DNA from 3 places in the Cellulomonas wangsupingiae genome. Region 1 is predicted to be linked to each of the others. Evidence: predicted binding sites of a transcription regulator. Region 1 holds the regulator's gene; each other region holds the start of a gene.
What was found. Region 1 encodes HrcA, which represses chaperone genes, less so after heat shock. Its sites were predicted from a motif close to TTNGCACTCGNNNNNNNCGAGTGCNAA; they were not measured.
Positions count from the first base shown of each region.

Region 2: the regulator HrcA is predicted to act here: its motif matches at 1,346-1,372, upstream of NP075_RS00480 (Hsp20/alpha crystallin family protein).
Region 3: the regulator HrcA is predicted to act here: its motif matches at 5,298-5,324, upstream of groL (chaperonin GroEL).

Region 1 is NZ_CP101989.1:2,499,099-2,506,953, reverse strand. Features, by position in the region: gene NP075_RS11640 (DUF4870 domain-containing protein) at 1-234, opposite strand, end outside; gene NP075_RS11635 (hypothetical protein) at 438-1,418, shown strand; gene NP075_RS11630 (DUF3097 domain-containing protein) at 1,489-2,358, opposite strand; gene hrcA (heat-inducible transcriptional repressor HrcA) at 2,542-3,564, shown strand; gene dnaJ (molecular chaperone DnaJ) at 3,652-4,776, shown strand; gene NP075_RS11615 (16S rRNA (uracil(1498)-N(3))-methyltransferase) at 4,773-5,531, shown strand; gene ppdK (pyruvate, phosphate dikinase) at 5,700-7,855, opposite strand, start outside.
Region 2 is NZ_CP101989.1:107,930-115,784, forward strand. Features, by position in the region: gene gcvH (glycine cleavage system protein GcvH) at 1-104, shown strand, start outside; gene NP075_RS00470 (helix-turn-helix domain-containing protein) at 422-658, shown strand; gene NP075_RS00475 ((deoxy)nucleoside triphosphate pyrophosphohydrolase) at 819-1,274, shown strand; gene NP075_RS00480 (Hsp20/alpha crystallin family protein) at 1,461-1,895, shown strand; gene NP075_RS00485 (MalY/PatB family protein) at 2,139-3,293, opposite strand; gene metE (5-methyltetrahydropteroyltriglutamate--homocysteine S-methyltransferase) at 3,410-5,758, opposite strand; gene NP075_RS00495 (methylenetetrahydrofolate reductase) at 5,755-6,828, opposite strand; SAM riboswitch class I at 6,893-6,999, opposite strand; gene NP075_RS00500 (NAD(P)/FAD-dependent oxidoreductase) at 7,230-7,855, shown strand, end outside.
Region 3 is NZ_CP101989.1:732,087-739,941, forward strand. Features, by position in the region: gene NP075_RS03490 (sensor histidine kinase) at 1-263, shown strand, start outside; gene NP075_RS03495 (SGNH/GDSL hydrolase family protein) at 660-1,502, opposite strand; gene NP075_RS03500 (uracil-DNA glycosylase) at 1,527-2,201, opposite strand; gene NP075_RS03505 (DUF3263 domain-containing protein) at 2,336-2,647, shown strand; gene NP075_RS03510 (LytR C-terminal domain-containing protein) at 2,751-3,359, shown strand; gene NP075_RS03515 (cold-shock protein) at 3,484-3,687, shown strand; gene NP075_RS03520 (glycoside hydrolase family 15) at 3,779-5,245, opposite strand; gene groL (chaperonin GroEL) at 5,476-7,101, shown strand; gene NP075_RS03530 (hypothetical protein) at 7,259-7,708, shown strand; gene NP075_RS03535 (hypothetical protein) at 7,806-7,855, opposite strand, start outside.

The sequences.
Region 1 (7,855 bases):
CTCGACGACGCTGAGCACCACGAACGCGATGAGTGCCGTCAGCTGGAAGTTCAGCGCCACGCGCGCCTCGTTCGCGGTGGCCGGGTCCTGGTCACGCTGCACCAGCCACACCACGAGAGACGCGATCCAGCCCGCGTACAGGTAGGTCAGGACGCCACCGAGGTGCGCCACCGTCGCCAGCGTGCTGCCCTGCGGGGGACGGTCGTTCGGGGTGGCCCGAGGGTCGTAGGACACGTGCGGCTCCCGGAGCTGGTCGTGGACGGCGTCGGTGGCGTCCGTGCCGCGTCTGCGCAGGTCGGACGTCCCGCGTGCGGCAGCGTACCGGTCGGCGGGGCGGATGCGCCCGTCGCTGCGGCGCGGTGCCTTGACACGTTCTGCGCCAGGTGGGTTCGCTGAACGCAGGGGCGTGTCCGCGTCCCTCCAGGCCAGGAGGCACCATGAGCGAGAACACCGGCGCCACGCCGCCGCGCGACGACGACGACCCGGCCGTCCCCCCGCCGCCCCCCGTGCCCGGGCAGCCTGCCGGCCCGCAGCCGCCGGTGCCGCCGCACCCGGGGGCAGCGGCGCCCCCGCCGCCGCCGTACGGCACACCGACGGGCGGCGCCGGCTACCCGCCGCCCGCGGCGCCGTACGGGCAGCAGCCGCCGTACGGCCAGCAGCCGCCCTACGGCCAGCAGCCGCCCTACGGCCAGGCGGGTCAGCCGCCGTACGGCTCGCCCTACGGCTCGGCGCCCGGCCAGGTCGACATCGGCAGCGGGCTGTCGTGGGCGTTCTCCAAGTTCGGACAGCACTGGGCGGCCTTCGTCCTGGGCGGCCTGGCGTGGTTCGTCGTGATCGCCGTCGTCGCGGTGATCGGGCTGAGCCTCGTCGGCGGCGCAGCCGCCTTCACCGGTCGCTCCGACGGCGCCGCGGGAGTCGTGGCCGGCATCGGCGCGTCGATCGGGGTGGCCGTCTACGTCGCGCTGCTCGTGCTGCTGCTCGTGCTGTTCAGCGCGGCGTTCGTCAAGGCGGCGCTCAAGGTCGCCGACGGGCGGCCGCTGTCCGTGGGGGACCTGTTCGACACGTCGCACGCGGCCCAGCTCGTGCTCCTCGCAGTCATCATGGCCGCCGTCGGCCTCGTCGCGAGCTTCGTGCCGCTGGTCGGCCAGATCGGGTTCGTCGTCGTCGGGTTCTTCGTGTTCTACGCCGTCGTCGCGATCGTCGAGCGCGACCAGAGCGCGGTGGAGGCCATCCGGACCAGCATCGCGCTGCAGACGCGCGACCTCGGCACGGGCGTGCTCGTCTACCTCGTCGTCGCGGTCGTGAGCTGGGTCGGCTCGCTCGTCTGCGGCGTCGGCGTGCTCGTCTCCCTGCCGGTCGGCGCGCTGCTCACCGTGTTCGCGTACCGGCGGCTGACAGGCGGCCAGGTCGCGGTCTGACGCGGCCCGGCGCACGCGGGCCCGTCCGGTCGCCACCGGGCGGGTCCCGCCGCGCGGGGCCGGGCCGCCGTCAGGTCGTGACGAAGTCGATGAGCTCCTCGACCCGTCCCAGGAGGCTCGGCTCGAGGTCCGCGTACGACCGGACCGAGCGCAGGATCCGCTGCCAGGCGCGCGCGACGTCCGCCTGGTCGTCGGCCGGCCAGCCCAGCTCGCGCAGGATGCCACGCTTCCACTCGGTGCCACGCTCGATCGTCGGCCACGCGTCGAGCCCCACGCGCTGCGGCCGCACGGCCTGCCAGACGTCGACGTACGGGTGGCCCAGGACCAGGACGGTCCCGTCGGGCACGCCCCGCAGCGCCTGCGCGGCCAGCCGGGACTCCTTCGAGCCGGGCACCAGGTGGTCGACGAGCACGCCCACCCGCCGGTCGGCGGTGGGACGGAACTCGCGCAGCGCGTCCTCGAGGTGGTCGACGCCGTCGAGCAGCTCGACGACCACGCCCTCGACGCGCAGGTCGTCGCCCCACACCTTCTCGACGAGCTCGGCGTCGTGCTTGCCCTCGACCCAGATGCGCGACCCGCGCGCGACCCGCGCCGGTGCGTCGGGGACCGCCACGGAGCCGGACGCGGTGCGCGTCGGCCGCGCGGGCGCGCGCGACGTCACGGGCGCGGTGAGGACCACGGGCTCCCCGTCCACCCAGAAGCCCGGACCGAGCCGGAACGTGCGGGTCCGGCCCCGGCGGTCCTCCAGCACGACCACGTGCTGACCCCCGGACTTCTCGACGCGCACGACGGCCCCCACCCAGCCCGTCTCGACGTCCTCGACGACGAGGCCGCGCTCGGCCGCCTGCTCGCGCGACGTGCGCGCGGGACGGTGGTGGGCCGGGCGGGGGGCGGCGCGGCCGCCCGACAGCACGTCGGAGCCGTAGCGGTCGTCGTTCACCCGGGCACTCTAGGAGGTCCGCCGGGCGCCCGCTCCCGTGACGCGCGGTGGACCACCCCGGGGCGCGGTCCACCGCGTAGAATTGGCACTCGGTCCCTGCGAGTGCCACGCAGGACCGCCGTGACGCCGGCCGTGGACGGCCGCGCACGGACCCACGAGGAGACCAAGGACAGGAGGGGAGCGATGAGCGAGGACCGTCGGCTGGACGTGCTGCGGGCGATCGTCGAGGACTACGTCGCGACCCGCGAGCCCGTCGGCTCCCGCGCGCTCGCCGAGCGGCACGCCCTGGGCGTGTCCCCGGCCACGATCCGCAACGACATGGCCGCCCTCGAGGAGGCCGGGCTCATCGTCCAGCCGCACACGTCGGCCGGCCGCGTGCCGACCGACCTGGGCTACCGCGAGTTCGTCGACCGGCTCACGGGCGTGCGGCCGCTGTCCGCCGCCGAGAAGCGCGCCATCGGCACGCTGCTCGAGGAGGCCGTCGACCTCGACGACGTCATCGACCGCGCGGTCCGGCTCATCGCGCAGCTCACGCACCAGGTCGCCGTCGTGCAGTACCCCTCGCTGCGGCGGTCCGCGCTGCGGCACGTCGAGCTGGTGCCCGTCGGCGCGCGTCACCTGCTGGTCGTCATCATCACCACCACGGGCCGCGTCGAGCAGCGCACGCTCGAGCTCACCACGGACCTCGACGAGGCCGTGGTCGCGCGGCTGCGGGTGCGGCTCAACGTCGCGGCCGCCGGCCTGCGGCTGGCCGACCTCGACGGCGCCCTCGAGTCGCTCGCCGCCGAGTTCACGCCCGACGGCGAGGACCTCGCGCGGTCGGTCGTCGCGGTGGTCGCCGAGACGCTCTCCCAGGAGCGCGAGGAGCGCGTCGTCGTCGCCGGCGCGTCCCACCTCGCGCGCAGCGCGGGTGCCGACTTCCCGCACACCATCGGCCCGGTGCTCGAGGCGCTCGAGGAGCAGGTCGTCCTGCTCCGCCTGCTGTCGGAGATGGCCGAGGACTCGGGCGGTGTCGCGGTGCGCATCGGCCGCGAGACCCAGCACGAGGGCCTGGCCGAGACGAGCATCGTCACCAGCGGCTACGGCGGTGACGGCTCCTCCGTCGCCGTCCTGGGCGCCGTCGGCCCGCTGCGCATGGACTACCCCCAGACCATGGCGGCGGTCCGCGCCGTCGCCCGGTACCTCACCCGGATCCTCGCGGGCTGACCGGTACGCCCCGTGCACGCGTCGTCCGGCGCCCGGTGCGCGGGACCGGGCACACCCCGCACGAGCAGGAAGCGAGCAGCACGCCACGTGACCGACTACTACGAGATCCTCGGTGTCCCGCGCGACGCGACGCCCGAGCAGATCAAGAAGGCCTACCGGCGCCTGGCGCGCGAGCTGCACCCCGACGTGGCGGGTACCGACCCGGCGTCCGAGGAGCGGTTCAAGGGCGTGTCGCGGGCGTACGACGTGCTCGGCAACGCCGAGAAGCGTCGTGCGTACGACATGGGGGCCGACCCGTCGTCGCCCGGCGGCGGCATGGGTGGGGGCTTCGGCTTCCAGGACATCTTCGAGACCTTCTTCGGTGCCGCGGCGGGCGGTGCCCCGCGCGGTCCCGTGCCGCGTGCGCGCCGCGGCCAGGACGCGCTCGTCCGCCTCGACCTGGACCTGGCCGAGGCAGCGTTCGGGGTGCACCGCGAGGTGCAGGTGGACACCGCGGTGCTCTGCCCCACCTGCGGGGGCACGTGCTGCCGGCCCGGGACGTCGCCGCGGACCTGCGAGGCCTGCGGCGGGCGCGGGTCCGTCCAGCGCGTCGCCCGGTCCTTCCTCGGTCAGGTCATGACGACGCAGCCGTGCGCGGCCTGCCACGGCTTCGGCACCGTGATCCCCGAGCCGTGCACCGAGTGCGCCGGCGAGGGCCGCGTGCGCTCGCGCCGGACGCTGTCGGTGGACGTGCCCGCGGGCGTCGACACCGGGACGCGCATCAAGCTGACCGGCCAGGGCGAGGTCGGCCCGGCGGGTGGCCCCGCGGGGGACGTCTACCTCGAGGTGCGCGAGCGCAAGCACGAGACGTTCGTGCGCCGCGGGGACGACCTGCACGCGACGCTGCAGGTGCCGATGACCGCCGCGGCGCTGGGCACGGTCCTGACCATGGAGACGCTCGACGGGCCGCAGGAGGTCGACCTGCGGCCGGGCACGCAGCCGGGGCAGGTCGTCACGCTGCGCGGGCTGGGGATCGGGCACCTGCACGTCGGCGGCCGCGGTGACCTGCACGTGCACGTCGAGGTGCTGGTCCCGACGCCCGAGGACGAGGAGCAGGCCGAGCTGCTGCGCCGCCTGGCGGCGCTCCGGGGCGAGGAGCGTCCCGAGGGGCGCCTGTCGGCCGCCAACCCCGGGATGTTCGCGAAGCTGCGCGACAAGCTCGCGGGCCGGTGAGCGCACCCGTCTTCGTCGTCGAGCCGGGGCAGCTCGGCGACGTCCGGGCGGGCGGCGAGTACCTGCTCGACGGCACCGAGGGCCGGCACGCGGGCGTCGTGCAGCGGCGCGGCCCCGGTGAGCGCGTCGACGTCGTCGACTGCGCGGGCGTCCGGCTCGTGGGGCGGGTGCGCACCGCCGGTCCCGACGGCGTGCGGATCGCCGTCGAGGAGGTCGTCGTCGAGCCGGAGCCGGTGCCGCGCCTCGTGCTCGTGCAGGCCCTGGCCAAGGGCGACCGTGACGAGATGGCGATCGAGGCCGCGACCGAGGTCGGCGTCGACGTGGTCGTGCCCTGGCAGGCCGAGCGGTCCGTCGTCATCTGGCGTGGCGAGCGTGCGCAGAAGAGCCGCGCACGCTGGGTCGGCACCGTGCGCGCCGCCACCAAGCAGTCGCGGCGCGCGCGCATGCCGCTGGTCGAGCACTCGCTCGACGACAAGGGCCTCGTCGCACGGGTCGTCGCGACCGTCGCCGCGGGCGGGACGGTCGTCGTGCTCCACGAGTCCGCCACCAGGCCCCTGCGCGAGGCCCCGCTGCCGGGGGCCGGCGAGCTGGTGGTCGTCGTCGGGCCCGAGGGTGGCATCAGCGACCGCGAGGTCGACGCCCTGACGGGCGCCGGGGCGCTGCTGTGCCGTCTCGGCCCGCACGTGCTGCGCACGTCCACCGCAGGCCACGTGGCGCTCGCGATGCTGGCCGACCGGCTCGGCCGCTGGGGCTGACCGACGGCGCACCGCGCCCGTGTGGCGGGCCGGACCGACCTCTCACCGGCCGGGTCGGGGAGGGGTGCCGACGGGGGCGCCGATCCCGGGGTGAGAGGGCGATCCGGCCCCAGGCGTGAGGGCGGCGGCAAGACGGGGTGGGCCGCCGCCCTCACGGGTCCGGTGAGGTCAGCGCGAGTCGCTGCCCTCGTGCTCGATGGCCGCGCGGCCGGCCTCGAGGCGCGCGATCGGCACCCGGAACGGCGAGCACGAGACGTAGTCGAGCCCGACGGCGTCGAAGAACCGGATGGACTCCGGGTCGCCGCCGTGCTCGCCGCACACCCCGAGCGTCAGGTCCGGGCGGGTCTGGCGACCCTTCTCGACCGCGATCTGCACGAGCTGCCCGACGCCCCGGACGTCGATCGTCTCGAACGGCGACACCGACAGCACGCCGTTCGCCGTGTACTGGGCGAAGAACGCGCCCTCGACGTCGTCCCGGCTGAAGCCCCACGTCGTCTGCGTGAGGTCGTTCGTGCCGAACGAGAAGAACTGCGCCTGGGCGGCGATGCGGTCCGCCGTCAGGGCCGCGCGCGGCAGCTCGATCATGCAGCCGACCGGAAGGTCGATGGCCACGCCCTGCTCGGCCGCCACGTCCGCCATGATCGCCTGCGCACGGTCGCGCACGAGCCGCAGCTCCTGCACGGAGCCGACCAGCGGGACCATGATCTCGGCGTGCGGGTCGCCGCCGGCCGCGAGCCGCGCCGCCACCGCCTCGCAGACCGCCCGGATCTGCAGGTCGAACAGGCCGGGCACGACGAGCCCGAGGCGGACGCCGCGCAGACCCAGCATCGGGTTCGCCTCGTGCATGCGCCGCACCGCGGCGAGCAGCGTCACGTCGTCCTCGTCGACCTTGCCGCGCTCGGCCGCGAGCGCGACCCGCACCGACAGGTCGGTCAGGTCGGGCAGGAACTCGTGCAGGGGCGGGTCGATGAGGCGGATCGTGGTCGGCAGGCCGTCCATGGCCTCCAGGAGCTCGGTGAAGTCCTGCCGCTGCAGGGGCAGCAGCGCGTCGAACGCCTTCTGCTGCTCCGCGTCGTCCGCGGCGAGCACGACCCGCTCGACCAGGACGCGCCGCTCACCGAGGAACATGTGCTCCGTGCGGCACAGGCCGATGCCCTCCGCGCCGAGCGAGCGGGCGCGCACGGCGTCCTCCGCTGTGTCGGCGTTGGCGTGCACGTGCAGCCGGCGCGTCGCGTCCGCGTGCCGCAGGATCCGGTCGACGGCCCGCACCAGGTCGCGGGTCTCGTCGTCGGGCGCCTCGGCGAGCGCCACGTCGAGGCCGTCCTCGAGGTAGCGCTGCACGGGGGACGGCATCACCGGGACGTCGCCGAGGACGACCTCGCCGCTCGTGCCGTCGATCGCGATGATGTCGCCCTCGTGGACCGTGTGGCCCCGGGCCTTCATGGTGCGCGACGTCGCGTCGATGACCAGCTCCTCGGCGCCGACGACGCAGGTGCGGCCCATGCCGCGGGCGACGACCGCCGCGTGGGAGGTCTTGCCGCCGCGCGCGGTCAGCACGCCGACCGCGGCGATCATGCCGCCGAGGTCGTCGGGGTTGGTCTCGCGGCGCACCAGGATGACGTCCTTGCCCTCGGCGGCCCACTGCTCGGCCGTCGCGGGGTCGAAGACCGCCATGCCGACCGCGGCGCCGGGGGAGGCCGGCATCGCGCGGGTCAGCAGGACGCGGGACTCGTCGTCGTCGGCGGCGGGCGCGAACTGCGGGAACTGCAGCTGCGAGAGCTGGGCGCCCGTGACGCGCGACAACGCCTCGTCCATCGTGATCAGGTGCTCGTCGACGAGCTGGCACGCGATGCGGAACGCCGCCGGTGCGGTCCGCTTGCCGACGCGCGTCTGCAGCATCCACAGCTTGCCGCGCTCGATGGTGAACTCGATGTCGCACAGGTCGCGGTAGTGCGTCTCGAGGCGCCGCATCGCCTGGCGCAGCTCGGCGTGCGCCGCCGGGTCGACCTGCTCCAGGTCCGCCAGGGACAGCGTGTTGCGGATGCCGGCGACGACGTCCTCGCCCTGGGCGTTCACCAGGTAGTCGCCGTAGTCGCCCGTGCGGCCCGACGCGGGGTCGCGCGTGAAGGCCACGCCCGTGCCCGACGTGGGCCCGAGGTTCCCGAAGACCATCGAGCACACGTTGACCGCCGTGCCCAGGTCGTCGGGGATGCGCTCCTTGCGCCGGTAGAGCCTCGCGCGCTCGGTGCCCCACGAGTCGAAGACGGCGACGATCGCCATGTCGAGCTGCTCGCGCGGGTGCTGCGGGAACTCGCGCCCCGACT
Region 2 (7,855 bases), 1.7 Mb from region 1:
TGGTCAACACCGACCCGTACGGCGAGGGGTGGCTGCTGCGCATCGAGGTCGTGTCCACCGGCGCTCTGCTCTCCGCGCAGCAGTACGGGGCCCTCAACCCTTGAGCCGTACGGGTGGGTGACAGCACCCAGGATTCACCCGTCAGGCGCAATTTCTGGACGATCGTCCATGCGTAAGGGTGCTTGCTCGAACGGGTGACATGGCGCACAGTGAAACGGACGCAACCTCCGCCGTCGGATGTATCAGGCGGTCAGGTGAGACGTCATGACAGGTGCAGCTATCGGCACCGCGGGGGGGATCTCACGGTGATTCAGAGAAATCGGCGAAAGTCGCGTCATAGCGACGTGTCGCGCCGCTCTCATCCGGTACGCAGCCCATGCGGGGCCGGAGAGTCCGGGACCGCCGCCCACCGGAGGACATCATGACCATGCTGGACACGAGCGCGACCATGCAGACCATGGGCGCGCACTCGCTCACCCGCCGCGAACGGGTCGTGCTGGGCGAGCTCGCCGAGGACGTGACCCTCGAGGAGATCGCCACCCGGCTGTTCGTCACGCGCAACACCGTCAAGTCGCAGGTGCGCAGCGTCTACCGCAAGATCGGCGTCTCCACGCGCGCCGAGGCCGTCGCGTGGGCCGAGTCCCACGGCATCCGCTGACCTCCGACGTGCCGCGGTGGCCGGGTGGGAGCCCCCGCGCCGCACACCACGCCAGCTCGTGCTCGTCCGCCCGGCCGGACCTCCCCGGCCGCGCGAGCGGACGTCCGACCGCGCACACCGTCGTGACCCGGCCGTGACCCGTGACTGGCAGACTCGTGGCATGACCCCTGTGCTCGTCGTGGCGGCCGCCGTCGTCGACGACCTCGACGACCCGCGGCTCCTGCTCGCCGCCCGGCGCGCCACCCCGGCGAGCCTCGCCGGGCGCTGGGAGTTCCCCGGCGGCAAGGTCGAGGCGGGCGAGACCCCCGAGGACGCGTTGCACCGCGAGCTCCGCGAGGAGCTGGGCGTGCGCGTCGGCCTCGGCGTGGAGCTCCTGGGTCCCGACGACGGAGCCTGGCGGCTCTCCGACCAGTACGTCATGCGGCTGTGGTTCGCCGAGGTCGTCGAGGGTGAGCCCGAGCCGCTCGTCGAGCACGACCAGCTGCGCTGGTTGCCCGACGGCCAGTGGCTCGACGTGCCGTGGCTCGACGCCGACGTGCGCATCGTCGAGGGCCTGGCCACCTTCGTCGCCGGCTTCGGCAAGGACCGGTCGGGCCCGGTGGAGCGCACGGCCTGAGGGCCGCCGCGGACCCTTCGCGCGGACGGCGGCTGTGCGTTCGCTGTGAGCGAACGGGACCTCCAGACCTGTTGGCACTCTGGGACGCCGAGTGCTAATCCTTGACGTGTAGCCAGCCGGTGGCCGAGCCGCCGGGAGCACCGGGGACCCGGGGGGTCCGGGCCCCACGTCGAGGAGGTGAGGGGAGTGGCTACTCGTTTCGACCCGTTCCAGGAGATGGACCGCGTGCTCGCGCAGGTCCTCGCGTCCGACCGCGCGTCCGCGACCATGCCCATGGACCTGTACCGCGACGGGGACCACTACGTCCTGCACGTCGACCTGCCGGGCGCGGACCCGGGGACCATCGACGTCAGCGTGGACGACCGCACGCTGACCATCCGCGCCGAGCGCAGCGCCCCCACGGAGCACGACGTGCAGTGGCTCGCCAAGGAGCGCCCCGTCGGGACCTACGCCCGCCAGCTCACCGTCGGCCGCGGCCTGGCGCTCGACAAGATCACCGCGAACTACGCCGACGGCGTGCTGACGCTCACCGTCCCGGTGGCCGAGGAGGCCAGGCCGCGCCGCGTCGAGATCCAGCACGGCGCGTCGGCGACGTCCATCGAGGCGCCCACCGCCGGCTGACGCACGGACCCAGGGCTGGATCGCCCTCTCTACGAGAGGACGATCCAGCCCTGCCTCACCGCGCGTGAGAGGTCGCACCACCCCCGCGCCCTGCGCGTGAGATGTCATTCCATCCCCGCCTCTTGCGCGTGAGATGTCATTCCAGTCGCGCCTCTCGCGCGTGAGAGGTCATTCCAGCCCTGCTTCTCGGCGGTGAGGTGTCTTTCCGCCCCCTCGATGTCGCTCCGGCCGTCCCGGCCGGGCTCAGGCCGGTGACCCGAGCGTGGTCGTCAAGCGGTCGAGGGCGTCGGCGACGATCCGGGGCGACGTCGCCAGGTTGAGGCGGACGTGCCCGTGGCCGCCGGCGCCGAACGTCGGGCCCGGGTTCACCGCCAGCCGACCCGTCTCGAGCAGCAGGCGTGCCGGGTCCGTGCCGCTCGTCACGACGGCGGGCGTGTCCCGGACGTCGAGCCAGGCGAAGTACGTCGCGGCGGGCCGGATCCAGCGGGCGGACGGCAGCCGCTCCGCCAGCGTCGCGGCGACGAGGTCGCCGTTGGCACGCACCGCCGCGCGCACGTCGGCGAGCCAGGCGTCCCCGTGCCGGTAGGCCGCCTGGTGCGCGATGGACGCGACGTGGCTGACGCCGTGGCCCACGATCTCGGGCATGCGCCGCAGCTCGTCCGCCGCCGGGCCGGGCACGGCGAGCGCCGCCTTCAGCCCGGCGAGGTTGAAGGCCTTCGACGCGGAGTGCAGCGCGATGGCGTCCGGGATCACGGTGGTGGTGGGGACGAACGGCTCGTCGCCGACGACGAGCGGCGCGTGGATCTCGTCGGCGACGACGCGGACCCCGTGGCGGGTCGCGAGCTCGCCGACGGCGCGGAGCTCGTCGGCCGTGTGCAGCGTGCCGGTCGGGTTCTGGGGGTGGCAGAGCAGGTACGCCCGCGCGTCGACGAACGCCCGGTCCAGCGCGTCGAGGTCGAGGCGCCCGGCCGCTGTGAGCGGGGCGTCCACGACGTGCCGCCCGGCGTGCTCGACGAACGAGCGGAACGGCGGGTACACGGGCGGGTTGACGACCACGCCGTCGCCCGGGCCGGTGAGCAGCCCGAGGACCTCGACCAGGCCGAGCATCACGTCGGGGACCATGCGCGTCCGGTCGACCGGCACGTCCCACCCGTGCTGCCGGGCGGCGAAGTCGGCGAACGCCTCGGCGTACGCCGTGCCGCGCGGGCTCGTCGGGCCCACCTCGTACCCCGTGTCCCCCGCGAGCATCGCGCCGGTCACCGCGGTGACCACGGCGTCGAGCGGGCGCGCGTCCATCTCGGCGACGAACGCCGGGAGCACGTCCTCGGGGTAGGTGTGCCACTTCAGCGAGGTGCGGCGGCGGAGGTCCGGGACCGTGACGTCGAACGGGGAGGCCATGCACCGCAGGGTAGGGCCGGACTGGATCGACCTCTCGCGGGGAGGGGGAGGTGCGGACGGGCGAGGCCCCGGCGCCGTGGTGCGGCGGCCGGGGCCTCGGGACGTGCGGGGTCGCGTCAGAGCGTCGCGCGGACCGTGCGGGTCGCGGCCACCAGGTGCTCGAGGGAGGGGGTGACCTCCTCGTAGCGGCGGGTCTTGAGGCCGCAGTCCGGGTTGACCCAGAGCTGGTCGACGTCGATGGTCCGGACCGCCTCGGTGAGCAGCTCCGTGACCTCAGCCTCCGACGGGACGCGCGGGGAGTGGATGTCGTAGACGCCCGGGCCGACGGCGCGCGGGTAGCCCGCCGCGGCGATGTCGCCGAGGATCTCCATCTTCGAGCGGGCCGCCTCGATGCTGGTCACGTCCGCGTCGAGGCCGTCGATCGCGTCCATGATCTCGCCGAACTCCGAGTAGCACAGGTGCGTGTGGATCTGCGTGTCCGGACGCACGCCTGCCGTCGAGAGCCGGAACGAGCGGACCGACCAGTCCAGGTACGCCGCGTGGTCCTTCTCGCGCAGCGGGAGCAGCTCGCGCAGCGCGGGCTCGTCGACCTGCACGACGGCGATGCCGGCGGCCTCGAGGTCCGCGATCTCGTCGCGCAGCGCGAGGGCCACCTGGTTCGCGGTGTCGCCGAGCGGCTGGTCGTCGCGGACGAACGACCACGCGAGGATCGTCACCGGGCCGGTGAGCATGCCCTTCATCGGCTTGGCGGTGAGGGACTGCGCGTACTGCGCCCACGCGACCGTGATCGGCGCGGGCCGCGACACGTCGCCCCACAGGATCGAGGGGCGCGTGCAGCGCGAGCCGTACGACTGGACCCAGCCGTTCTGCGTGACGGCGAACCCGTCGAGGTTCTCCGCGAAGTACTGCACCATGTCGTTGCGCTCGGGCTCGCCGTGCACCAGCACGTCCAGCCCGATGCGCTCCTGCAGCTCGACGACGCGGCGGATCTCCGCCTTCATCTCGTCCTGGTACTGGTCGGCGGTCAGCTCGCCCTTGCCGAAGGCGGCGCGCGCCTTGCGGATCTCGGGGGTCTGCGGGAACGAGCCGATGGTCGTCGTCGGCAGCGCCGGCAGGCCCAGGCGCGCGGTCTGCGCGGCCTTGCGCTGGTCGAACGGGCCGCGACGGAACTGCTCGTCGGTCAGGGCGGCCGCACGCTCGCGCACCTCCGGACGCACGACGCCCGGGGCCGTCGCGCGGGAGCTCACCGCGTCGGACGCGGCGAGCAGCTGCTCGTGGATGGCCTCGCGGCCATCGGTCAGGCCCTCGGCGAGCGTGGCGACCTCGCGGACCTTCTCGTCCGCGAACGCGAGCCACTCCACGAGCGTGCGGTCGAGCGCCGGCTCGTCCTCGAGCGTGTGCGGGACGTGGAACAGGGACGTCGACGTGCCGACGGTGACCGCGGCGGCGCCGAGCGTCTCCAGCTGCTCGAGGACCGCGAGCTTCTTGTCGAGGTCCGCGCGCCAGATGTTGTGGCCGTCGACGACTCCGCCGACGAGCGTCTTGCCGGCCAGGCCGGGCACGGGCACGGACGGCGCGTCGCCGCGCACGAGGTCCAGCGCGAGACCCTCGACGTCGGTCGCCGCGACCACGGGCAGGGCGGCGCCCAGGTCGCCGTACGGGGCCGCGAGCAGGATCGCGGGACGCTGGGGTCGCGCGAGCTCGGTGGCCAGCGCGCGGTACGCACGGGTGGTCGCCTCGGCCAGGACGTCCGCGGAGACGCCGACGGAGTCGGAGACCAGCGCGGGCTCGTCGATCTGCACCCAGGTCGCACCGGCCGCGGCGAGCTCGGTCAGCAGGCGCGCGTACACGGGCAGCAGGTCGTCGAGCCGGTCGATCGGCGAGAAGTCCGCGGGGGCGTCCTCCGTCGGCTTCGCGAGCGCGAGGAACGTCACGGGTCCCACGACGACGGGTCGCGTGAGCACACCGTCGGCCAGCGCCTCGGTGAACTCGGCGACCGGACGGTCCGACGCGTACCGGAACTGCGTGTCCGGGCCGATCTCGGGGACCAGGTAGTGGTAGTTCGTGTCGAACCACTTGGTCATCTCGAGAGGCAGGTCGTCGCCGCGGCCACGGGCGACCGTCGAGTACCCGGCCAGGTCGAGTCGGCCGTCGGCGTCCTGCAGGTCCGCGAAGCGCGCGGGCACGGCGCCGACGAGCGCGGTGGCGTCGAGCACGTGGTCGTAGAAGGAGAAGGCGCTGGGGATCGCCGGGGCGTCGGTCGCCAGCCCGAGCTCGGCCAGACGCGTGCGGGTGCGGCGGCGCAGGTCGGCGGCGACGGCCTCGACCTCGTCGGCCGACGTGCGGCCCGCCCAGAACGCCTCGAGGGCCTTCTTCAGCTCGCGGCGCGGGCCGATGCGGGGGTAGCCGAGGACGGAGCCTGCGGGGAAGGCCGGGATCGCCGGCGCGGGCGTGGTGTCGGTCATGACAGGGTTCCTCGCGGTGTCGTCGTGGTCGCGTCGGCGGGGACGCCGTCGGGCGCGGTGAGGTCGTGGGGGGCGACGGCGCTGCGGCGGCCGCCGACCAGGTCGGCGCCGTCGAGCAGGTCAAGCGCCGCCTCGTGCTTGTTGAAGGTGTAGACGTGGATCCCCGGGGCCCCGCCGTCGAGGACGCGGTTGACGAGGTCGACCCCCGCACGCGTGCCGCGGCGGTGACGTTCCGCGGGGTCGTCGGTGGAGCCGAGCAGGTCGAGGAGCCGGTCGGGCACGGGGACGCCCGTGAGCTCCTGGACGCGCAGCAGGCGGGCGGGGTCGGTGGTCGGGATGATGCCCGGCACGATCGGGATGGTGACGCCGGCCGTGCGCGCCTCCGCGACGAGGCCGAGGTACGCCTCGGCGTCGAAGAAGAGCTGCGAGATCGCGAAGTCCGCGCCCGCCTCCTGCTTCGCCAGCAGCGCCTGCACGTCCTGAGCACGGGTGCCGCCCGTGGCGTGGTTGCCGCGCGGGAACGCCGCGACGGCGACGGACAGCGGACGGACCCGCGCCCGGACGGCCTGGGCGGCGCTGCGCCCGCACCGGCGTCGTTCGATGTCACGGAGCAGCTCGACCAGCTCGGCGGCGGTGTGGACGCCGTCGGGGTGCGGCCGCCAGTCCGGCTGGCCCGCCGGCGGGTCGCCGCGCAGCGCGAGGAACGAGCGCACGCCCTCGTCGAGGAACTCCTCGACGATGGTCGTGACCTCGTCGCGGGAGGTCCCGACGCAGGTCAGGTGCGCGATCGGGTTGAGCGACGTCTCGCGCAGCAGCCGGCGGACGAGCGCCCGCGTGGTCTGCCGCGTGTGGCCCGACGCGCCGTACGTGACCGACACGAAGTCCGGCTCGACGGTCTCCAGCTCCCGCACGGTCGACCACAGCCGGGGTGCCGCGTCGGGGTTGCGGGGAGGGAAGAGCTCGAACGAGACGGTGGGGCGGTCCAGGGCACCGGCCTGCTCGGTGCGACGCCTGGCCGCGCGGGAGCGCTGGGCGCCCGGGACGGTCTCGATCTCGGCCACGGCGGTCATCGGGCCGGGGTCGTCGGCGTCGGGCGGGACGTCCCGCACGAGGGGTCGGTGGCACGGGTGCGCACGATCATCGTCACTCCATCGTTCCTGGCGGAAGCACCCACACCCTCGCGAGGAGGGGGGTTGCTGCGGCGTCGTCGAGCCAGGTCTCTCAGCCGCTCTGGATGGTCGCCGAGGATCGTAGCCCGGCTGCCCGGATGGCGGACAGCGCGGCTCGTCATGTGAGACGACTTCGTCCGCCCGGCGACCTCGCCGCCGGCCTCGCGCCCCGCCACCGTACGGCGCGGGCGCGGCCGCACGCCAGGAGTCCCCGGCGTGCGGGCGTGTCACACCCCGGCCGTCCGCGGTGTCCCAGGTGCAACGGGCCGGGTGGTCCGGCGGCGACGAGCGGAGGAGACGCCATGCGAGGACGCAGGACGACACGGCCCGACGGTCGGACGGGCGCGCGGGTCGTGGTGGTGGGCGGCGGGTACGCCGGGACCATGGCCGCCAACCGGCTGACGGGCGCGCCCGAGGTGGCACACGTGGTGCTGGTGGACGAGCACCCGTACCTCGTGGAACGCATCCGCCTCCACCAGCTGGCCGCGGGCACGGGCACCGCGACGCGCGACGACGTGGTGGCCGCGGGTGTCGAGCGGCGCACCGCGCGCGCGGTCCGGGTGGACGACGGGAGCGTGCTCCTCGCCGACGGCACGCGCGTCGCGTACGACCGGCTCGTCCTCGCGGTCGGCAGCGGGCCCGACGTCCCGGCGGACGTCCCGGGAGCGCGGCAGCACGCGCTGCCGGTGGCGGGCCTGCAGGACGCGCACCGGTTGGCCGACGCGCTCGCGGGCGTCGGACCGGGCGCCGCCGTGACCGTGGTCGGTGGCGGGCTGAGCGGCATCGAGGTGGCGGCGGAGATCGCCGAGGCGCTGCCGGACGTGCGGGTGCGGCTGCTGGCCGGCGGGCGGCTGGGCCCCGGCCCGGGCCCGGTGGGGCCGGGCCGTCGCGTGCTGGACCGAGGGCTCGCCCGTCTCGGTGTCGAGGT
Region 3 (7,855 bases), 1.8 Mb from region 1:
AGAACGGGCCGCCGTCGCTCGTGCAGGTGGCGCTGCACGTCGAGGACGACGTGCTGACCGTGCGGGTCACGAACGACGGCCGCCGCTTCGAGCCCGCGGGACCGCGGGACCCGGAGTCCGGCACGTCGCGGCTCGACCAGCGCCTGCGGCTGGCGCACGGGTCCCTGAGGGTCCTGCCGCGTGAGCCCTCGGGTGCCGTCGTGGAGGCGACGCTGCCGCTGGGGAAGCTGCAGGCCGACGTGGTCACGCCGCGCGCGGGCTGAGCCCGCCCGGGGCGCCGGAGCCCGGCGTCGTCGCCGCGCGCGCGCCGTCCTGCGCGCACCCCGCGCTGTCGTGACGAACACCACAGCCCGGGCGCCAGGGCGAATCGCCACGAAGCGCCCGTGCAGGGCGCCGATCCCGCGGGCGACACAGGGCCGGTTGATATCGTGAGTGCACGAACTGAACACCCGTCCAGGTACGGGTCCCACCACCGGGCACCTGAGCGTCGCCCCGCCGGGCGACCGGCCCGACTCCTGCCTGGGCGCGACCGGCTCACCGACCGTGCAGCTCACCTGGCGGTCCTGAGCCGCCACAGACGCCGGTGGCGCCGCGTGCGTCCCCCCCGCGGCGCCACCGGCCAGCACGTGACGACGCGTGCGTGCACCGCGGACCGGGCCTCACTCCACGGGGGCGAGGGCGGGCCGCTTCGGGACCCGCACGTCCCCCGACGAGCGCCGACGCAGCCGGCGGGTCGCCCACGGGTAGGCGTGCTCGCGCAGCCACCGCGCGTCGGCACGTGCCTGCACCAGCCGCGGGACGGGGGGCAGCGGGGCCAGCGGGTCGTCCCAGTCCGCGCGGTCCGGGGTGAGGCCGAGAGCGACCAGCGCGCCCTGGGCCACGCGCGTGTGCCCGTCGGTGGTCATGTGGATGCGGTCGTCCGCCCACATGCGCCCGTCCAGCAGGCTGCGCATGCCCCACGGGTCCAGCACGTACGCGCCCTGGCGCCGCGCGATCGACCACACGTGCGCGCTGAACACGCCGGCCCGGGAGCGCGTCGAGCGCACCAGCGGGCTCTCGCGTGCGTCGAACCCGGTGCTGAGCAGGACGTCCACCCCCCGGGCGCGCACGTGGGCGACCGTGCGCTCGAGGTCGGCGGCGACCCGGTCGACGTCGACGGCCGGCCGCAGGATGTCGTTGCCGCCGCCGACGATGCTCATCAGGTCCGGCTCGTACGCCAGGGCGGCAGGCACCTGCTCCGTGAGGATCGGGCGCAGCAGCCGGCCGCGGACCGCGAGGTTGGCGTACTCCAGCGCCGGCAGCCCTGCGGCGGTGCGCCGGCGCGACAGGTGGGACGCGAGCTGGTCCGCCCACCCGCGCAGCGGCCCGTCCGGGCCGTCGGGCGCGTCCCACAGCCCTTCGGTGAAGGAGTCCCCGCAGGCGACGTACCGCGACCAGCGCGGCGGATCGCCCGCCGTCGGTCGCGTGGCCGTCGGGCGGTCCTCGTCGAGGGCGGGCGTCATCCCCCCATCATGCGCCGGATCGCCTCACGGCAGGGTCCAGTCCACAGGATCTGCACCCTGCTCCCGCAGCAGGGCGTCGACGCAGGAGAACGGCCGGGAGCCGAAGAACCCGCGGTGGGCCGACAGGGGGCTGGGATGCGGCCCGGCGACGACCGGCACGTCACCCAGCGCCGGACGCAGCGACTGCGCGTCGCGGCCCCACAGGACGGCGACGAGCGGCCCGCCCCGCTCCACCAGCGCCGCGATCGCGCGGTCGGTGACCTGCTCCCAGCCCTTGCCCCGGTGCGACGCCGGTGCGCCCGGGCGCACCGTGAGCACGCGGTTGAGCAGCATGACGCCCTGGTCGGCCCACGGCGTGAGGTCCCCGGACGTGGGGCGCGGCACGCCGAGGTCGTCGACGAGCTCGCGGAAGATGTTGTCGAGCGACCGCGGCACCGGGTGCACGTCGCGCTGGACCGAGAACGACAGCCCCATGGCGTGCCCGGGCGTGGGGTAGGGGTCCTGCCCCACGACGAGGACCCGCACGTCCGCCAGGGGGCGGTGGAACGCCCGCAGGATCGCGCCGGACGCGGGCAGGTACTCCCGCCCGGCAGCCACCTCCTGCCGGAGGAACTGCCCGGCGGCGTCCAGTGCGTCCTGCGCGGGGGCCAGGGCCCGGGCCCAGTCCAGGGCGACGAGCTCCTCGAGGGGTCGGTCCACGTCGCGGACGGTACCCGCGCCCGGCGGCGTCGGGACACCCGTCCACGTCGCCCGCGCGCGCGAATGACACCCGTGTGGTTCGCCCCGTACGATGCCCACGGAGCACCCGGGACGACGCGCGACGAGGAGGAGCCATGGACGGCACGGCCACGCACGCGGTCGCCGACGACCTGCGCGACGACGAGCGCGGTGCCGACGGGCTCAGCGCCCGTGACCGGCAGGTCCTGGAGTTCGAGCGGCAGTGGTGGAAGTACGCGGGCGCCAAGGAGCAGGCGGTGCGTGAGCTGTTCGACATGTCGGCCACGCGGTACTACCAGCTGCTGAACGCCCTCATCGACGACCCCGCGGCCCTGGCCCACGACCCGATGCTCGTCAAGCGGCTGCGCCGCATGCGCTCGTCGCGGCAGCGCGCCCGCACGGCGCGCCGCCTGGGCGCCGAGGCCTGAGCCGCCCCGCCGTGCGCGTCGCGCCCCCTCTCACCGAGGCCCGCCACCCGTCCGGGGGTGCGGCGGACCGGGCCCGCCGCCACGAGCCGCTAGCCTTGCGGCCGTGAGCAAGGCGGACTACCCCTACCCCGAGGACGAGTTCGACGCGATCTCGCCCGACGCGCCCACCGGCGTCCACCGCGCGCCCCGGTCGGCGTGGAGCCGGTGGTGGCCGTTCGTGGTCGTGCTGGTGGTCGTCCCCGCGCTGGCCTACGGCGTGGTGACGTACCTGTCGCGCACCGGGGACCTGCCGCTGGCCGGGGGGTCGCCGCAGGGCCAGGAGGAGCCGGCGGGTACCGGCGAGGACGCCGCCGAGGACCCGGGTGACACCGAGCCCGCGCCCGACGCGGAGGAGCCGCCGGTGGTCGAGACCACGCCCGCGCAGGTGCCGCCCGACCTCACGGTCCCCGTGTCGGTGCTCAACGGCGCGGGCATCGGCGGGCTCGCCCGGACGACGGCCGCCGAGCTGACCGCCGCCGGGTTCACGGACGTCTCGCCCGACGACGCGACGGGCACCCTGCCCGCGCAGTCGACCATCTACATCACGTCGGAGGACCTGCGGACGACCGCGGACCTCGTCGCGACGACGCTGGGCGTGCCGACGATCGAGGTCGCACCGGACCGGGCGGGCGACGGCGTCAGCGTCGTCCTCGTCACCGATCCCGACGCCTGAGAGGCCCGGGGCTCGTCCCCGCAGAGCGCGCAGACCCTGGTCGGGGTGTGGCGTGCGCCACTAGGCTCCACGCACCGGGGCGACGGCGGAGCGACCCGGCCACCAGGACGTCGAGGAGCACGGCATGGCCCAGGGCACGGTCAAGTGGTTCAACGCGGAGAAGGGGTTCGGGTTCATCACCCCGGAGGGGGGTGGGCCGGACCTGTTCGTGCACTTCAGCGCCATCCAGACGGAGGGCTACCGCACCCTCGAGGAGGGGCAGTCCGTCGACTTCGAGGTCGGCCAGGGCACCAAGGGGCCGCAGGCCGAGCAGGTCCGGCCCGTCTGACCCGGCACCGGGGCGGCCGCGTGCCGCCCGAGGTCGGCACGGTCGCCGCGAGCGTCCGTGCCGGCCGTGCCCGGGGCGGGGCGGTCGCGCGTCAGGCCGTCGCGCGCCGGGCGTCGAGCGCGTCGATCGCGAGCAGCACGCACGCCGCGCTCCAGCCCAGCGGGGCGACCGCCGCGGGCGCGCCGTCCGCGAGCAGCTTCTCCGGGATCGCGCCGGACGGGGTCCGGTGCGCGTCGACGACGTCGAGCCACCGGGCCGCGGCGGCGACGTCCCCCTGCTCGGCGGCGACCCACGCGTAGAGGGTGGTCTGCGGCGTCCACGAGACCCCGTCGCGCCGCCAGCCGGCGCCGGGTGCCAGGCCGGCCGCGGGGCGCAGCATCGACGGCACGGAGGCCCGCCACGCCGCGGCGCCGTCGACGGGGGCCTGCCCCCAGAACGGCGCCAGCACGAACGCGCTGGCGGCGTCCGGGAGCGCACGCGTGGTGTAGCGGCCGTAGCCCGTCGGGGCGAACGCGTCGACGACGGCCTGCCGCGCGGCCGCGGCGCCTGCCGCAGCGGCGGCCGCGGGTGCCGGGCGCCCCGCGGCGGCGAGCACGACGGCGGCCTGCTCGAGCCCGGCCACGAGCGGCGCCGCCGTCCCCAGGGTCACGTCGCTCTCCGCGACCTCCCAGTAGTCGGGCGACGCGGGCGGCAGCCCTCCGGCGACGAGCTGCAGCGCGTGCCCGGCCGACCTCTCGACGAGCGGTGCGAGCCGCCGGGCGACCTCCGGCCGCCGTGCGTCGTCCACCTCGGCCAGGACCAGGCCCGCCGACCACATCGCCCAGCCCGTGCCGTCGGTCTGCACGCCACGGCCGTCCGGCGGGCCCGACCCGTCCGGGAGGTAGCGCGCCTCGAACGACCCGTCCGGCGCCTGCACGCGCTCGAGGAAGTCCAGCACGTCGAGCGCGTCGTCGACGTGGCCCGTGCGCGCCAGCGCGACGGCGACGAACGAGGAGTCGCGCGGCCACACGTAGCGCCAGCTCTCGGACCAGCCGGCGACGACGACGCCGTCGGCGACGGTCAGGGAGTGCAGGTCCAGCAGCGCGGCGCGGGCCAGCTCCTCGTGCGGGCCGCCCTGACCGGGCACGTCGCCCGCGGCGAGCCAGGAGAGCTGCTCGTCGGCGGCGTGGGCCGCCGCCGCGGGGCCGAGGGGGGTGGTCGTCGTGGGGGTCGAGCCGAGCGCGGCGGCCAGGACGGCCGCCGCCGGGTCCGGCACGCGCGTGCCGGGCAGGTAGACCGCCACGGCGTCGGCGGGGACCTCGCCCCGGGCCCCGTCGGGGAGCACCGAGACGGCCTGCTGGTACAGCGGGATCTGGGCGTGCTGGACACCGCCCGGGGCGCCGAGACCGGTCCCCACGCCGGCGACGGCCCCGGACCCGGCGCCCGCCGCGGCCGGCGCGTCGGCCGCACGGCCCTCGGACGCGCTCGTCCCCGTCGTCGCCAGCAGGAGCGCGGCCAGCACGAGGGCCGCGCGGGCGTGGGAGCGCCGGGCGCGGCTCACGACGACGGCGTCGGGCACACGCCGCACCTTAGGGCCTTCGCGCAGGGCGTAGGGCGCCAGTGCGACGCTGCTTGCACTCGAAGGGGTCGAGTGCTAACCATTGACTTAGCACTCTCCGGTGGAGAGTGACAGAATCATCCGGTCGTCAGGTGAGGGTCGTCGCGCGCGGGACGTGAGCGCGCACGGCGATCCGTCCGTCGCGGGCACCCGAGGACCGACCCACGAACCGGAAGAAGGATCACAGCCCCATGGCCAAGATCATCGCCTTCGACGAGGAGGCCCGGCGGAGCATGGAGCGCGGGCTCAACGTCCTCGCCGACACCGTCAAGGTCACGCTCGGCCCGAAGGGCCGCAACGTCGTGCTCGACAAGAAGTGGGGAGCGCCGACGATCACCAACGACGGCGTCTCCATCGCCAAGGAGATCGAGCTCGAGGAGCCGTTCGAGCGGATCGGCGCCGAGCTGGTCAAGGAGGTCGCGAAGAAGACGGACGACGTCGCCGGTGACGGTACGACGACCGCGACCGTCCTGGCCCAGGCGCTGGTGCGCGAGGGTCTGCGCAACGTCGCCGCCGGCGCCAACCCGATCGCCCTGAAGAAGGGCATCGAGAAGGCCGTCGAGGCCGTCACGGCGCAGCTCCTGCTGCAGGCCAAGGACATCGAGACCAAGGAGGAGATCGCCGCCACGGCTGCCATCTCCGCCGGTGACACCGCGATCGGCGAGCTCATCGCCGAGGCCCTCGACAAGGTGGGCAAGGAAGGCGTCATCACCGTCGAGGAGTCGAACGCCCTCGGCCTGGAGCTCGAGCTCACGGAGGGCATGCGCTTCGACAAGGGCTTCCTGTCGGCGTACTTCGTGACGGACCCCGAGCGCCAGGAGGCCGTCCTGGAGGACGCGTACGTCCTGCTCGTCGAGTCCAAGGTCTCGAACGTCAAGGACCTGCTGCCGCTGCTGGAGAAGGTCATCCAGGCCGGCAAGCCGCTGCTCATCGTGGCCGAGGACGTCGAGTCCGAGGCGCTGGCGACGCTCGTCGTCAACCGCATCCGCGGCATCTTCAAGTCCATCGCCGTCAAGGCGCCGGGCTTCGGCGACCGCCGCAAGGCGATGCTGCAGGACATGGCCGTCCTCACCGGTGGCCAGGTCGTCTCCGAGACCGTCGGCCTCAAGCTGGACACGGTCGGCCTCGAGGTGCTCGGCACCGCGCGCAAGATCGTCGTGACCAAGGACGAGACCACGATCGTCGAGGGCGGCGGCGACGCGGCCCAGATCGCGGGCCGCGTCAACCAGATCCGCGCCGAGATCGACAGCTCGGACTCGGACTACGACCGCGAGAAGCTCCAGGAGCGCCTCGCCAAGCTCGCCGGCGGCGTCGCCGTCATCAAGGCGGGTGCGGCGACCGAGGTCGAGCTCAAGGAGCGCAAGCACCGCATCGAGGACGCGGTGCGCAACGCCAAGGCGGCCGTCGAGGAGGGCATCGTCGCCGGTGGCGGCGTCGCGCTCATCCAGGCCGGCAAGGTCGCGTTCGAGAAGCTCGAGCTCACGGGCGACGAGGCGACCGGTGCCAACATCGTGAAGGTCGCGATCGAGGCCCCGCTCAAGCAGATCGCCATCAACGCCGGCCTCGAGGGCGGCGTCGTGGCGGAGAAGGTCCGCAACCTCCCGGCCGGCCAGGGCCTCAACGCCGCGACCGGCGTGTACGAGGACCTGCTCGCCGCGGGCGTCAACGACCCGGTGAAGGTCACGCGCTCCGCGCTGCAGAACGCGGCGTCGATCGCGGCCCTGTTCCTCACCACCGAGGCCGTCGTGGCCGACAAGCCGGAGAAGTCGGCTCCTGCCGGCCCCGGCGGTGGCGAGGACTTCGGCGGCGGCTTCTGACGCAGCTGAGCACCACCTGAACGGTCCGACGGCCGGTCACCCCGCAGGGGGTGGCCGGCCGTCGGCGTCCCCACCTGCGACGAAACGCTTCGCGCGGTGCGTCGCGGCGGTCGGCCGCACTAGCGTCCCGGACGACGACGACGTCGAGGAGGACGGGATGCTCGCACCCCACCGACGCAGGGCAGCGCGCACGACGGCCGGGGCCGCCGCGCTGGGGATCACCGCGGTGCTGGCCGCCGGGGCGCCCGCGGCAGGCGGGACCGGCCCCGAGCCGCCGCCCCCGGCGGAGCCGGCGCAGGTGCTGCAGTGGCCTGTCGAGCTGAAGGGCACGTGGAGCTCGCCGACGTGGGCCCAGGCCGCGGGGCGCACCACGGTGGTCGTCGAGCTCGACTGCGGCAACCCCGTCGGCGCCCGGCCGCCGCAGTACTACGTCCAGCTCATGCCGCACGACCGCATGGTGCCCATGGTGATGCCGCAGCCCGTGCCGTGCGGTGTCCCGCACGCGCTCACCGGCGACCAGCTCGCCGGCACGTACCACGTCTTCCTCGCCAAGGCGTCGGGGGACGGTGCGGTGCTGCGCGGCAAGGTCGAGGTCGCGACGCCGTGACGCAGGCGGCGGCGGACCCGAGCCGCTGAGCACCCGGACGCACCGACGGCCGGTCACCCCGCAGGGGGTGGCCGGCCGTCGGTCCGTCGTGCGTCTCTCAGCGCGGCGCGGTCGAGCCGGGCGCCTGCCAGGGGTCGGAGCCACCGG